DNA from 2 places in the Kitasatospora sp. NPDC048715 genome. Region 1 is predicted to be linked to the other one. Evidence: riboswitches for the same ligand, from Rfam matches in the RefSeq annotation. Region 1 holds a riboswitch; the other holds the start of a gene.
The links. A riboswitch is a leader RNA that binds a small molecule or an ion and turns the genes downstream of it on or off. The one in region 1 is predicted to bind cobalamin.

Region 1 (7,013 bases):
TCCCCCACCGCCACCGCGCACTTCACCGCGGTCGCCTGCATGGGCCTGGCCGTCCACCTGACCGAGCTGGGCGCCGACCGGCTCGGCATCTGCCAGGCCGCGCCCTGCCGCAACGCCTACCTGGACACCTCGACCAACCGCTCCCGCCGCTACTGCTCGGACCGCTGCGCGACCCGCGCCAACGTGGCCGCCTACCGGGCCCGCAAGCGCCAGGAGGCGGAGGCGGCGGCCCGGGGCGGGTCCTAGACGTCCTCCACCCAGGCACCGAGCCGGCGGGCGAGGCCCGGCACCCGGGCCAGCCGCGGGGTGAGCAGCAGCCGCTCCAGCCGGCGCCCCGGCGCCAGCCAGACCGGGCTCGGGCGCAGCCGCAGCAGCACCCGGCCGAGCACCAGCTCGTCCGGCACGGCGCCGTAGCTGCGGCTGTCGCTGTCCACCGGGCGGTTGTCGGAGAGCAGCCACCAGCCCGTGGCCCGGCGCTCGGCGGCCCGCTTCACCACCAGCAGGTCCTGCTGGAAGGGGTGCCGGAAGACCACCACCGCGCCCGGCCGGATCGGCGCGCCGTAGCGGACCAGCAGCTGGTCGCCCTCGCGCAGGGTCGGGACCATCGACGGCCCCGCCACGTCGACCAGTCCGAACGGCAGCGCGCCGCCCCGGTCCGGCCCCCCGGCCCCGGCGTCCTGCGGTCGCGTGCTCCGCGCCACGACTCCTCCTCCTGCTCCGCCCGCCCCCAGTCTGCCGTACGGACCGTCACCGGTCCGATGTCCGGATTACCCCGGTTCCTGGTCCGTCTTTTGCCCTAGGCCCGCCGCCCGATCGCGAAACGGCGAGGCCGGAAGGGTAATCTCGGGCGCGGGAAGACGATCTAAGGAAGGACTCCCATGTTCTCTCGTCTGTTTGCACCTCGCGCCACCGCCCACGCCCACTGCGACCTGCCCTGCGGCGTGTACGACCCGGCGCAGGCCAAGCTGGAGGCCGAGTCGGTCAAGGCCACCCAGGAGAAGTACCAGGCCAACGAGGACCCGCACTTCCGCGCCCGCGCCATCATCATCAAGGAGCAGCGCGCCGAGGCCGTCAAGCACCACATCTCGGTGCTGTGGAGCGACTACTTCAAGGCCCCGCACTTCGAGAAGTACCCGCAGCTGCACCAGCTGATCAACGACACCCTGAAGGCCGCCTCGGCCGCCAAGGCGTCCACCGACCCGGCCACCGGCCAGGCCCTGCTGGACCTGATCGCCGAGGTCGACAAGATCTTCTGGGAGACCAAGCAGGCCTGAGCCTGACGCGTCGCCACCCGACCGCCCCCGTCCGCACCGCCGGACGGGGGCGGTCGCGCGTTCCCGGCCCGCCCAGGGCCGGTAAGGGTTGCCTGCCCTGAGTGGCTGTTATGCTGCCAGGGCGTCCGAGGGGGAAGTCCGGTGTGAATCCGGCGCTGACCCGCAACGGTGAGCACGGCCCGTACCAGCCCGTACGGCCCGCGCCAGCCCGATCGCCCCCGGCCGCTGAACTCCCGACAACTCGCCGCGGACTGCGAGGGGAACGGCGCCCAGGCACGCCTTCGGCCGGCGCCCGCCCCGGCGCACCCGCGGCCCGAGGCAAGGCGCACCCGTGGACCGTGCAGTCGTGGACCGTGCAGTCGGCCCGCCCACCCGTCGAATACCCGTCGTCCCGCTCGCCGCCGGCCTCGTCGCCGCCCTGCTGCTGTCGCTGCTCTGCGGGGTCGCCCTCGGCTCCTCCGGACTCGGCCTGCCCCGGGTGCTGCGGCTGCTGGGCGCCGGGCTGACCGGCGGACGGCTGGACGCGGACGAGGCGGCCGCGTACGCGATCGTCTGGGAGATCCGGCTGCCGCGCACCGTGCTGGCCTCCGTCGTCGGCGCCGGACTCGCCGCCTGCGGGGTCGCCGTCCAGGCCCTGGTGCGCAACGCGCTGGCCGACCCCTTCGTGCTCGGCATCTCCTCCGGCGCGGCCGTCGGCGCCAACGCCGTCCTGCTCTTCGGCGCCTTCGCCTCGCTCGGGGTGTGGGCGATCTCCGCCTCCGCCTTCGGCTCCGCGCTGGCCGCCATGACGCTCGTCTACCTCGCCGCCCGCACCGCGTACGGACTCACCCCGCTGCGCCTGGTGCTCACCGGCACCGCGCTGTCCTACGGCTTCTCCGCCGCCACCACCCTGATGGTCTTCGCCGCCGACCGCGGCGAGGCCGCCCGGGACGCCATGATGTGGCTGCTCGGCAGCCTCGGCGGCGCCACCTGGGGCAAGGTGCCGATCGCCGCCGTCACGGTGGTGGCCGGCCTCGCGTACCTGGCCTGCGCCGCCGGACGGCTGGACGCGCTCGCCATGGGCGACGAGACCTCCGCCTCGCTCGGCGTGGACCCGGACCGGCTGCGCCGCGAGCTGTTCGTGGTGACCGCCGCCGTCACCGGCACCGTGGTCGCGGTCAGCGGGGCGATCGGCTTCGTCGGGCTGCTGATGCCGCACCTGGCGCGGATGCTGGTCGGCGCCGGGCACCGCCGGGTGCTGGTGATCGCGCCGCTCGCCGGGGCACTGCTGCTGGTCTGGGTGGACATCGCCTCGCGCACCCTGCTGGCACCCGCCGAACTGCCCGTCGGGGTGTTCACCGCGGTGCTCGGCGTGCCCGCCTTCCTGCTGATGATGCGCCGCCGCGGCCAGGCCCTCGGAGGAACCCGGTGACCGACGTGACCACGGCGACCGACCCGACCGGCCCGGCCGCGCCCGACCCGGCGCGGGCCCAGGACCTCGCCGTCGACGCCGTCTCGGTGGAGCTGGCCGGCACCCGGCTGGTCCACGAGGTGAACCTGGCGGCCGCCGCCGGGCAGGTGGTCGGGCTGGTCGGCCCGAACGGCAGCGGCAAGTCGACCCTGCTGCGCTGCGTCTACCGGGTGCTGAAGCCGGCCGGCGGCGTGGTCCGGCTGGCCGGCGACGACCTGCACGCCCTGAGCGCCCGCGACACGGCCCGCCGGGTGGCCGCGCTGACCCAGGAGCACTCCGCCGAGTTCGACTTCACCGTCGCCGAGGTGGTCGCCATGGGCCGGCTGCCGCACCGCCGCGGCTTCGGCTCCCCGGCCGACGGGGACGCGGAGCGCTGCGCCGGGGCGCTGCGCAAGGTCCGGGCCGGGCACCTCGCCGAGCGCGGCTTCCTGAGCCTGTCCGGGGGCGAGAAGCAGCGGGTGCTGTTCGCCCGCGCGCTGGTCCAGGAACCGCGCCTGCTGGTGCTGGACGAACCCACCAACCACCTCGACATCGCCCACCAGTTGGAGGTGCTGGCGCTCGCCCGCGAGGCCGGCCCGACGGTGCTCACCGCGCTGCACGACCTCAACCTGGCGGCCGGCCACTGCGACCTGGTCTACGTGCTGCGGGCCGGGCGGATCGTCGCCTCCGGCCCGCCCCACGAGGTGCTCCGCCCCGCCCTGCTGGCCGAGGTGTTCGGCGTCCGCGCCACCCCGGTGCGGCACCCGGAGACCGGCGCCCTCCAGCTGCTGTTCGACCGGCTCGCCCGCTCCTCCTGACCCGTCCCGCCTGCCCAGAGGAACCACCTTGCGCACCAAGGCCGTTGCCACCGCCGCCCTGCTCGTCCTCGGACTCACCGCCTGCGGCGCCGAGATCGCCCCGAAGGAGGCCGCCACCGCCTCCGCCCACTACCCGGTGACGGTGGACAACTGCGGGCAGAAGCTCACCTTCGCGCAGAAGCCCGCCCGGGTGGTGACCAACGACGTCAACATCACCGAGCTGATGCTCTCCCTCGGCCTCGCCGACCGGATGGCCGGCTACGTGATGCCCGACGACAAGGGCCGGATCGACAAGGTGGCCTGGAAGGACGGCTACCAGCAGACCACCTGGCTCTCCAAGAAGGTGCTCACCAAGGAGATCGCCCTCGACGCCCGGGCCGACCTGGTCCTCGCCGGCTGGCACTACGGCTTCGACGAGGGCGCCGGCGTCACCCCGCAGGCCTTCAAGGCGCTCGGCGTCGACTCGTACGTGCTCAGCGAGTCCTGCCGCAGCGGCAAGGGCACCGAGCGCGGCGTGATGGACCCGCTGGAGGCCCTCTACACCGACCTGGCCAACCTCGGCGAGATCTTCGACGTCAAGGACCGCTCCGACCGGCTGATCGCGGACTTCAAGGCGCAGATCGCCGCCGTCCCGCAGCCCGAGCGCCGCCCGTCCGTCTTCCTGTACGACAGCGGGCAGGACAAGCCGTACACCGCCGGGAAGTTCGCCGCCGCCAACGAGATCATCGCCAAGGCCGGCGGGAGCAACATCATGGGCGACCTCGCCGACACCTGGGTCACGGCCGGCTGGGAGGGCGTGGTGCAGCGCGACCCGGAGGTGATCGTGATCAACGACTACGCGACGCCCGGGGCCGAGGAGAAGCGGAAGTTCCTGAAGTCCTTCCCGCCGCTGGCCAACGTCTCCGCGGTCAGGAACGACCGGATCTTCGTCATGGACTACGTCGACCTGGTGGAGAGCCCGCGCAACCCGGCCGCGGTCGGCGCGCTGGCCGAGTACCTGCGCACCGTGCCGGCCCGCTGACGGCCCCCGGTCCGCTCCTCCGGGGCGGTGGCCGCGGGCGTACGCTCAAGGTACGAGCCGACGGAACCCGACCGGAGGAGCGAGATCATGACCACGATGGCGACCCCCGGCGCCTTCGACACCCGCGCCCTGCGCGAGGGCATCGAGCGCTGCGACGCCGAGACCCTCCTGGCGCTCTACGCGCAGGACGCCGAACTGCGCATGGTCGATCGCAAGACCCAGCCCAGCCACCCCCTGGTGATGCACGGCCGGGAGGAGATCGGCGCCATGCTGGACGACGTCTACGGCCGCGAGATGACCCACAAGCTGGAACAGGTGGTGGTCCAGGGCGACCACGCCGCCTTCCTGGAGTCCTGCCGGTACCCCGACGGCGTCCGGGTGCTGATGTCCTCGATGGCCGTGCTGCGGGACGGCCGGATCGTCGACCAGACCTCCGTCCAGGCCTGGGACGAGACGGGTCCCGAGCAGTAGGCTCACAGGCATGATCCGCACCGCCGTCGCCACCGACGTTCCCGTCATCCACGCCATGATCCGCGAACTCGCGGACTACGAGCAGGCCCTGCACGAGGCGAAGGCCACCGAGGAGCAGCTGCACGACGCCCTGTTCGGCGAGAACCCGGCCCTGTTCGGGCTGATCGCCGAGGACGAGGCCACCGGCGAGCCGGTCGGCTTCGCGGTGTGGTTCCGCAACTTCTCGACCTGGCGCGGCACTCACGGGATCTACCTGGAGGACCTGTACGTCCGTCCGCAGGCGCGCGGCGGCGGCCACGGCAAGGCGCTGCTGCTGGAGCTCGCCCGGATCGCCGTCGAGCGCGGCTACTCCCGGGTCGAGTGGTCGGTCCTGGACTGGAACCAGCCCTCGATCGACTTCTACAAGGCGATCGGCGCGGTGCCGATGGACGAGTGGACGGTCTACCGGCTCACCGGCGAGGCCCTGGCCGAAGCCGGGCGGCGCTGAACGGCCGTCCGGAGACCGGCGAAAGGGTCTGCCACCCTGCGTCGCAATGCCTTACCATGAGTAACTCCCGAACCGGGGTGCGGAGGGCAGAGCGATGGTGGATGCGTGACGCCGGGCCCCCTACGGGGGTAGCAAGCGGTAACAAGCGGGGTACCAAGAAAGCACAGCGCGCCACCCAGGAGGCAAGGGTGTCCCAGATCGACGGCGATCTCGGTGTTCAGGACTTCGTGGAGGTCCGGCTGCCCGCAGCGGGGGCCTACCTCTCCGTCCTGCGAACAGCGACGGCCGGGTTGGCGGCCCGGCTGGACTTCACGCTCGACGAGATCGAGGATCTGCGGATCGCGGTCGACGAGGCCTGCGCCATCCTGCTCCAGCAGGCGGTGCCCGGGTCCGTACTGTCCTGCGAGTTCCGGCTGGTCGGCGACTCGTTGAAGGTCACCGTCTCGGCCCCGACCACCGACGGCAAGGCCCCCGAGCGGGACACCTTCGCCTGGACGGTGCTCTCCGCCCTGGCCGGCGAGGTCGACTCCTCGGTCGGCGCGGACAAGACCGTGTCGATCAGCCTGAACAAGAAGCGCGGCGGGTCCCCCGCCCACTAGCCGGGCGCCGGACCGAACCGCACGACCGAGCAGCACCGAGCACCACCCGCGCAAGGGCCGTCCGCCGCTCCCCCGACCGGGGTTCCGACGGACGGCTCCCGGTACCGCCACCCACGCGGTACGACCAACGAGACGATTCCGGGGCCACCGGCCCCGGTGCTCCCGGAACGGAACGGGGGAATGGCCGTGAGTGATCTGGACCGTACCGGCCTCGCGACGGCGGGACCCGCCGTACCGACCCAGGCGAGCGTTCCCGGCCTCGCCGCCAACGACGAAGCGCACCCGAAGGACGCCCAGCGGATGAGCCACCCCACCGAGCCGACGTCCGAGCCGACGCCTGCCTCCGTGCCCCCGCCGGACCCGGCGGGCGAGACGGACCCGGCGGTCGAGGCCGAGCCGCACAGCGCCGTGCCCGCCCAGGGCTCGCACCGCACCGGCGCCCCGGACCGGGAGGCCGCCCGTGCGCTGTTCGTCCGGCTGTCCGCACTGCCCGAGGGCTCCCCGGAGCGCGTCGAGCTGCGCAACCAGCTGGTGCGGATGCACATCCCGCTGGTCGAGCACCTGGCCCGGCGCTTCCGCAACCGGGGCGAGCCGCTGGACGACCTGACCCAGGTCGCCACCATCGGCCTGATCAAGTCCGTGGACCGCTTCGACCACGAGCGCGGGGTCGAGTTCTCCACCTACGCGACGCCGACCATCGTCGGGGAGATCAAGCGGCACTTCCGCGACAAGGGCTGGGCGGTGCGGGTCCCGCGCCGCCTCCAGGAGCTGCGGCTGTCGCTCACCACGGCGACCAGCGAGCTCTCCCAGCGGCACGGCCGCTCCCCCACGGTGCACGAGCTGGCCGAGCACCTGGGTATCTCGGAGGAGGACGTCCTGGAGGGCCTGGAGTCCGCCAACGCGTACTCCACGCT
Region 2 (7,013 bases), on a different contig from region 1:
GAGCGACCAGCCGACGGAGTACTGCTCGATCAGGTCGTCGATGCGACGAGCGTGCTGGACGTACCCCTCGATGAGCTCCATGGTGTACTCACCGACCTGCGGGGTGCCCTCGTCGGGCCTGGGCTCGCGGGCGCGGGCCACCCAGTCGGCGAGGACCTGCTGCGGGTCGACCCCGCGGTGGTCGGCCTCGAAGAGGATCTGGAAGGCCCTGGTGCGGGCCTTGCTGCGTGCGGCCGACACGGACTTACTTCACCCGGCCGAGGTAGCTGCCGTCGCGGGTGTCGACCTTGACCTTCTCACCCTTGGTGACGAAGAGCGGCACCTGGATCTCGGCGCCGGTCTCCAGGGTGGCCGGCTTGGTGCCACCGGTGGAGCGGTCGCCCTGGACGCCCGGCTCGGTCTCGGCGATGGTCAGCTCGACCGCGGCCGGGAGCTCGATGTAGAGGACCGAGCCCTCGTTCTGCGCGACGAGGGCCTCGAAGCCCTCCAGCAGGTACTTGGCGGCGTCGCCAACGACCGACGGCTCGATGGTCAGCTGGTCGTAGGTGTCCATGTCCATGAACACGAAGTTCTCGCCGTCCTTGTACGAGAACTGCATGCCGCGCTTGTCGACGTTGGCGGTCTCGACCTTGGTGCCCGCGTTGAAGGTCTTGTCGACGACCTTGCCGGTCAGGACCTCCTTGAGCTTGGTACGCACGAAGGCCGGGCCCTTGCCGGGCTTGACGTGCTGGAACTCGACGACGGACCAGAGCTTGCCGCCCTCCAGCTTGAGGACCATGCCGTTCTTGAGATCGTTCGTGGAAGCCACGGGCGCACTAACTCCTGTATAGCTGTCAAGGAACCAAGGGATTGCGTCCTGCCTCCCACGGCCCCCGGGGGGCCGCGGTCACAGGGCGAGGAGCTCCTTGGTGGTGATGGTGAGCAGCTCGGGCCCGCCCTCTTCGAGGGGGCGCACGACGAGCGTGTCCTCGATCCGGACGCCGCCCCTGCCCGGGAGGTGGACCCCCGGACCGACGGTGACCGGCACGCGGCTGTCCAGTTTACCCATGTCCGACGGACCGAGGCGCGGCGCCTCCCGGATCTCCAGCCCGACGCCGTGGCCCACCGGGTGCGGGGAGGCCTCGGTGTGGCCGGCCGCCTCCAGGACCTGCCGGGCGGCCCGGTCGGGCACGCACTGCTCCACGCCCGGTCCGAGCGCCTCCCGCCCGGCCCGCTGGGCCCGGAAGACCAGCCGGTGCAGCTCCACCTGCCAGGGCGCGGGGGCCGCGCCGATCACGAAGGTGCGGGCGGTGGAGACGCCGTAGCCGCGGTACTGGGCGCCCATCACCACGGTCAGGAAGTCGCCCTCCTCCACCCGGCGGTCGGTGGGCTGGTGGGCGGCCTGGCCGGAGTGGCTGCCGGTGCCGACCGAGACCGGGAAGGCGGCCCGGTCGGCGCCGTGGTCGATCATCCGGCGCTCCAGCTCCATCGCCAGGTGCCGCTCGGTGCGGCCGACCAGGATCGACTCCAGCAGCTCGCCCAGCGCCTGGTCGGCGATCTCGGCGGCGATCCGCAGGTCGGCGATCTCGTGCTCGTCCTTGACCACCCGCAGCCGCTCGACCGTCTGGGCGAGGTCCACCAGCCGGGCCCCCTCGGTCAGGCCCCCCACCGCCCGGTGCCGGGTGACGGTCAGGTCGTGCTCCTCCACCGCCAGTCCCGACACCCCGGACCGCGCGGCGACGGCCGCGACGGCCAGCGCGGAGTCCGACCCGGCCGCCACCGGCAGCCGGGTGACGTCCGGGGCGATCAGGTGCTCCCCGGAGTCGTCCGGCGGCAGGTCGTCCGGCAGCGCGAGCAGCGCCCGCTCCCTGGTCAGCAGCAGGCTCGCCCCGCAGGGCGCGCAGCCCGTCAGGTACCGCACGTTCGCCGCGCGGGTGATCAGCGCCGCATCGGCCCCGGCCGCACTGCAGTGCTCCCTCACCCGCTCCCGCCGCCCCGCGTACGCATCCGCCATGCGTCGAGCCTACGAACCCCCGGCCCGAAGCGCCCGCCGAGCACCCCCGGCAGAACCCCCAATACCCCTTGCGCGCCCCCCTGCGCGACCGCGGCACCGTCCCCCTCGGGCCCTCACCCCGCCCCCCACGCAGCGTGCCGCCGAGGGGGCCCCGCACCCCCGGCGGCCCCTCGGACTCCTACCGGCCGCTACGCTCCGTCACGGATATGTCACTTCCGGTCCTGTGCGAGTGCGACCCGGTCGCCGGCCGGCACGTCGACTTCCGTGAGGAGCGCCGGCCCGGGGCGCACCAGGCCCCCCGGAACGCGCACGGCGCCTCCCCACCGCGGGGAGGCGCCGTTCCGGCGCGCGCGGGCAGGCCGCCGCTCGCGGCCGGGTGGCTCAGGAGCCCTCGGGCGTCCAGCGCTTCTCGACCCCGGCGAGCTTCCAGTACCCGATCGCGATCGCCCAGACGACCACGAACAGCCCGGCGATGGCGTAGCCGACGTTGTCCAGTGAGATGTCGGCGATGAAGCCGGTGACCGGGTCGGTCAGATCGAGCTTCTCGTGCAGCACCCCGACCAGCTCGATGGTGCCGATGACGAAGGCCACCGCGATCGACAGACCGGTGATGGTCAGGTTGTAGTACACCTTCCGCACCGGGTTGGCGAAGGCCCACTGGTACGCGAAGTTCATGAACGTCCCGTCCAGGGTGTCGAACAGGCTCATCCCGGCCGCGAACAGCAGCGGCAGGCAGACGATCGCGTACCAGGGCAGCCCGGAGGCGGCGCCCGAGCCGGCCATCACCATCAGGGTGACCTCGGTCGCGGTGTCGAAGCCCAGCCCCAGCACCATGCCCACCGGGAACATCTGCCCGGGCCGGGTGATCGAACGGGTCGCCCGGTTCAGCACCCGGGCCATGAAGCCGCGCGAGTCGAGGTGCGCCTCCAGCTCCTTCTCGTCGAACTTCCCGGCCCGCATCGAGCGGAACACCCTGAGGATGCCGAGCAGCGCCGCCAGGTTGAGCGCGCCGATCAGGTAGAGGAACACGCCGGAGGTGGTCGTCCCGATCACGCCGAGCCACTTGTGGGTGGCCGACTCGTCGTCCATCAGGGTGTTCGCCAGCTGCGCGCCGCCCGCCACCAGGGCGGCCATCAGCACCACCATCGAGGAGTGCCCGAGGGCGAACCAGAAGCCCACCGAGACCGGCCGCTTGCCGTCCGCCATCAGCTTTCTGGTGGTGTTGTCGATCACCGCGATGTGGTCGGCGTCGAAGGCGTGCCGCATCCCGAGGGTGTACGCGGTGATACCCAGGCCCACCCCGAAGACCTGGGTACCGACCGCGTACTTCTCGGGTGCGACCAGGAAGATCAGCGTGCCGAAGGCCACCACGTGCATGGCCACGATCACCGCCATCAGCCCGGCGGTACGGACGGTGTCCTCGCGCCGCCACTGGAAGCTGGGCAGCGCGGAGGGGGCCGGTTCGGCCCCGGCGGCAACGGTTTCGGGCAGGGTCATCTGCGGATCACGCTCCAGCACCTCGTGGAAAACCTCGTGAGATGCCGTGGCCGGTCTCCTGGCTGACGGGACACCCGCACCCGCCTTCCCAAGCGCACGAGGCGCCCAGTGGCTCCATGGGTACGGACGACGTTCCTCCGCGGACGGAGGAACGACCCGATCACAGTGGCGAGGGCCGCTCCGGGCTGGGACCCCTGAGGGTCCGTCACCGGTCTTCCCGAGCACCACGGCGGGGAACACCGTAGGGGTCACGCCCCGACCCGTGCAAGGTTGCGCACCTGCGCAGGTGTCCAGGATCACAGACCGCCGCCTGCGAGAATGTCCGCATGCATCTCGTACCGGCCGACCGCGCGGGCCACCGCACCATCGACGGGCACCGGGTCTGCGAGGCCATCGCCGCGATCGGCGACCCGGCCCACGTCCGGTCCTGGGCCGAGCGGTTCTCCCTGCTCGCCGACCCCGGCCGGCTCGCCCTGCTGCTCGCCCTCCACCGGGCCGGGCCGCTCGCCGTCACCGACCTCGCGGTCGCCACCGGCATGCGCGACCCCGCCGTCTCCCAGGCCCTGCGGCTGCTCCGCACGGCCGGCGTGGTCACCGGCGACCGGGACGGGCGCGTGGTGCGCTACCAGCTCGTGGACGAGGCCATGCGCCCCCTCCTCGACGAGTGCGCCGCCGGTGAACACCACGAGCCCACCGCGGCCACGGGCTGACCCACTGGCCCGGCCCCGGAACCGCGCCGCGGCCGGAGCGGATGAGTACGATCATGACGTGCCGTCCCGCCCCCACGCCTGGCCCGCCGACCGGTGGAACACCCGACCGGTCAGGGCCCGCGTGCTGGCGGTCGCCCGCACCCTCACCTCGGCCACCCGGGTCCTGGACGTCCTGACCCTGCTGAACCCGGACGGCATCGACCGGTACTTCACCGTCAACCCCGGCTCCGCCTTCGCCGACCGCGCCCTGGACGAGTACCTGCACGGCCTGCCCGGCTTCACCGTGCTGGACTGGGAGGACGCCGTCAGCCGCCGCTTCGACCTGGCCGTCGCCTGCGCCGTCCACTCCTCCATGCACCGGCTGGACGCCCGCCTCGTCGTCCTCCCGCACGGCGTCGGCTACAACCGGCTGGTCACCGAGTCCACCGGCGACACGGTCACCGCCGCCGGTCTGTCCCGCAACGAACTCACCCACCGCGGACGGGTGTTCGTGGACGTCCTCGGCCTCTCCCACCCCGAGCAGCTGGACCGGCTGCGGGTCTCCTGCCCCGAGGCGCTGGACGTCGCCCGGGTGGTCGGCGACCCCTGCTTCGACCGGATGCTCGGCAGCCGGCGCTCCCGCGACGGCTACCGCGCCGCACTCGGCGCCACCGGCGGCCGACGGCTCGTCGTCGTCAGCTCCACCTGGAGCGAGCACTCCTTGTTCGGCCGCCACCCGGACCTCCCCCGGCGGCTGGTCCGCCGGCTCCCCGCCGACGAGTACACGGTCGCCGTCGTCCTGCACCCCAACGTGTGGAGCCGCCACGACCCCGAGGCGCTGCTCGACGACGCCCGCCGGATGGGCCTGCGCCTGATCCCGCCCCACCAGGGCTGGCAGGCCGCGCTCGTCGCCGCCGACTGCGTGATCGGCGACCACGGCTCGGTCACCGTCTACGGCGCCGCCCTGAACCACCGCACCCTGCTCGTCGCCACCGGCGCCGCCGAACTCGACCCCCGCTCCCCCGGCTACGCCTTCGGCCAGGCAGCGCCCGTCCTCGACCCGGACGGGGACCTCGCCGCCCAGGTCGAACAGGCCCTCGCCCGGGACCCGGCCGACCTGAGCGCGATCACCGACCGCTCGCTCGCCCACCGCGGCGAATCCGCCCGGCTGCTGCGCCCGCTGCTGCACTCCTTCCTGGCCGGGCTGGACGAGCCCGGGGACGAACCGGCCCTGCCGCCCTACCCCAGGCCGGCCCCGTGCCCGGGCACCGTCGACCGGCCCACCGCCTACGACGTCGAGGGCCGGAGCGAGGGCACCGAGGTCAGCCTGCGGCGCTACCCCTTCGACCCGCACGACCACGCCCCGCGCGGCTTCCACGCCCTCACCGACGAGCACCCGGGCGACGCCCTGCGCTACACCGCCGAGGTCCTGGCCCGCACCGAGGTGCACGCCGAACGCCCCGCCGCCCGCTGGCTCGCCGACTCCGCCGCCGAACTCCCCGGCCTCGCCGTCGCGGTGGCCGCCCTCGGCCCGGCCCGCCACCTGCTCCGACTGCGCGCCGGCCTGCTGCTGGAGGCCCGCGCCGAACCGGACTGGACCTGCCCCGACCCCGCCGTCGACCCGCCGCTGCTCGGCTCCGCCGTGGCCTGCTGGCTCGCCGACGGCGGCGACCCGGCCGGCCTCCCCCGGCACGGCCTCACCGTCCGCACCGGCGAGCACCGCACCCGGGTGTCCTTCCGTACCGGCCCCTGAGAAGGGCGCTACTCCGGCAGCTCCCGCAGCCGCGCCCGGCTGCGCTCCGCGAGCTCCGCGTCGTCCAGCTCCTCGGCGAGGGCGAGCAGCAGGGTGTGGGCCTGCGCCTCCTTCGCGTACTGGCCGCGCTCCTCGGCCCGCCGGGCGCAGTCGCCCGCGTGGACGGCGGCGAGCTCCGGCTGCCCGAGCGCCCGGTGGGCCCGGGCGCGGACCAGCGGCAGCTTCATCAGCATGTCCTCGTCCCGCGTCCGCTCGGCCTGCGCGGTGGCCTCGGCCAGCCGGGCCAGCGCCTCCTGCGCGCGGCCGTCGGCGATCAGCGCCTGCGCCAGGTTGTAGCTCTGGACGATCTCGCCGTGCTCGTCGCCCCGGTTCGCCGCCAGAGCCAGCGTGAACCGCCGCACCGCGTCGCCCGGGCGGCCGTCGGCCAGGCAGAGCAGACCGTCCGTCTCGTGGAGCACCCCCACCACCCGACGGTCGGTCACCAGCGGGACCTGCTCCGCGGCGAGCGCCAACTGCTCGGCGGCGAGCCGGTATTCCTTGCGGTCGAAGTGGGCCCGGGCGAGCTGGTTGCGCATCCGGACCACGGCGGCCGGCTGGTTGTCCCACTGGGCCGACTCGATGCCGAGCCGGTGGGTGGCGATCCAGTCCTGGTAGAGCCTGCGGTCGTGGTACAGGAGCCAGAGCGACTCGCACAGCCGCCACACCTCGCCGTGCCACCCCTGCCGGGCCGCCTCCTCCACCACCGCGCGGAAGTTGGCCCGTTCCGCGTACAGCCACTCCAGGGCCGCGGTGTCGGAGGCGAAGCCGGGCAGCTCGTCGCCGCTCGGGTCCTGCAGGCGCAGCCTGCTCCCGGCCATCGCGCGGTCGGCGACCGAGGCCCGGCCCCGGTAGTACGCCACGACGGCGGCGAGGAGTTCCCCGCGGTCGGCCAGTTCCCGGGTCCGGCCGTAGGCGTGCAGCCGCACCACGTCGTGGGCCCGGAAGCGGTCCTCGCGGTCGCCGTCCAGCACCTCGTCCAGCACGTGGACGCCCCGCAGCTCCCCGATCGCCTGCCCGGCCCGCTCGACGCCGACCGCACGCG

Region 2: it holds a riboswitch for cobalamin, as region 1 does, so the genes downstream of both, ACGFSC_RS08155 (HoxN/HupN/NixA family nickel/cobalt transporter) here and ACGFSC_RS28825 (iron ABC transporter permease) in region 1, are expected to answer to the same signal.

The regions. Positions count from the first base shown of each region.
Region 1 covers NZ_JBICVH010000016.1:277,180-284,192, reverse strand. The annotation lists gene ACGFSC_RS28840 (CGNR zinc finger domain-containing protein) at 1-246, shown strand, start outside; gene sodX (nickel-type superoxide dismutase maturation protease) at 243-605, opposite strand; gene sodN (superoxide dismutase, Ni) at 879-1,274, shown strand; cobalamin riboswitch at 1,363-1,513, shown strand; gene ACGFSC_RS28825 (iron ABC transporter permease) at 1,621-2,685, shown strand; gene ACGFSC_RS28820 (ABC transporter ATP-binding protein) at 2,772-3,521, shown strand; gene ACGFSC_RS28815 (ABC transporter substrate-binding protein) at 3,550-4,542, shown strand; gene ACGFSC_RS28810 (nuclear transport factor 2 family protein) at 4,630-5,013, shown strand; gene ACGFSC_RS28805 (GNAT family N-acetyltransferase) at 5,024-5,500, shown strand; gene ACGFSC_RS28800 (anti-sigma regulatory factor) at 5,689-6,099, shown strand; gene ACGFSC_RS28795 (SigB/SigF/SigG family RNA polymerase sigma factor) at 6,280-7,013, shown strand, end outside.
Region 2 covers NZ_JBICVH010000003.1:327,740-334,752, forward strand. The annotation lists gene nusB (transcription antitermination factor NusB) at 1-240, opposite strand, end outside; gene efp (elongation factor P) at 245-808, opposite strand; gene ACGFSC_RS08150 (aminopeptidase P family protein) at 887-1,993, opposite strand; gene ACGFSC_RS08155 (HoxN/HupN/NixA family nickel/cobalt transporter) at 2,375-3,490, opposite strand; cobalamin riboswitch at 3,521-3,734, opposite strand; gene ACGFSC_RS08160 (metalloregulator ArsR/SmtB family transcription factor) at 3,817-4,200, shown strand; gene ACGFSC_RS08165 (hypothetical protein) at 4,259-5,932, shown strand; gene ACGFSC_RS08170 (AAA family ATPase) at 5,941-7,013, opposite strand, start outside.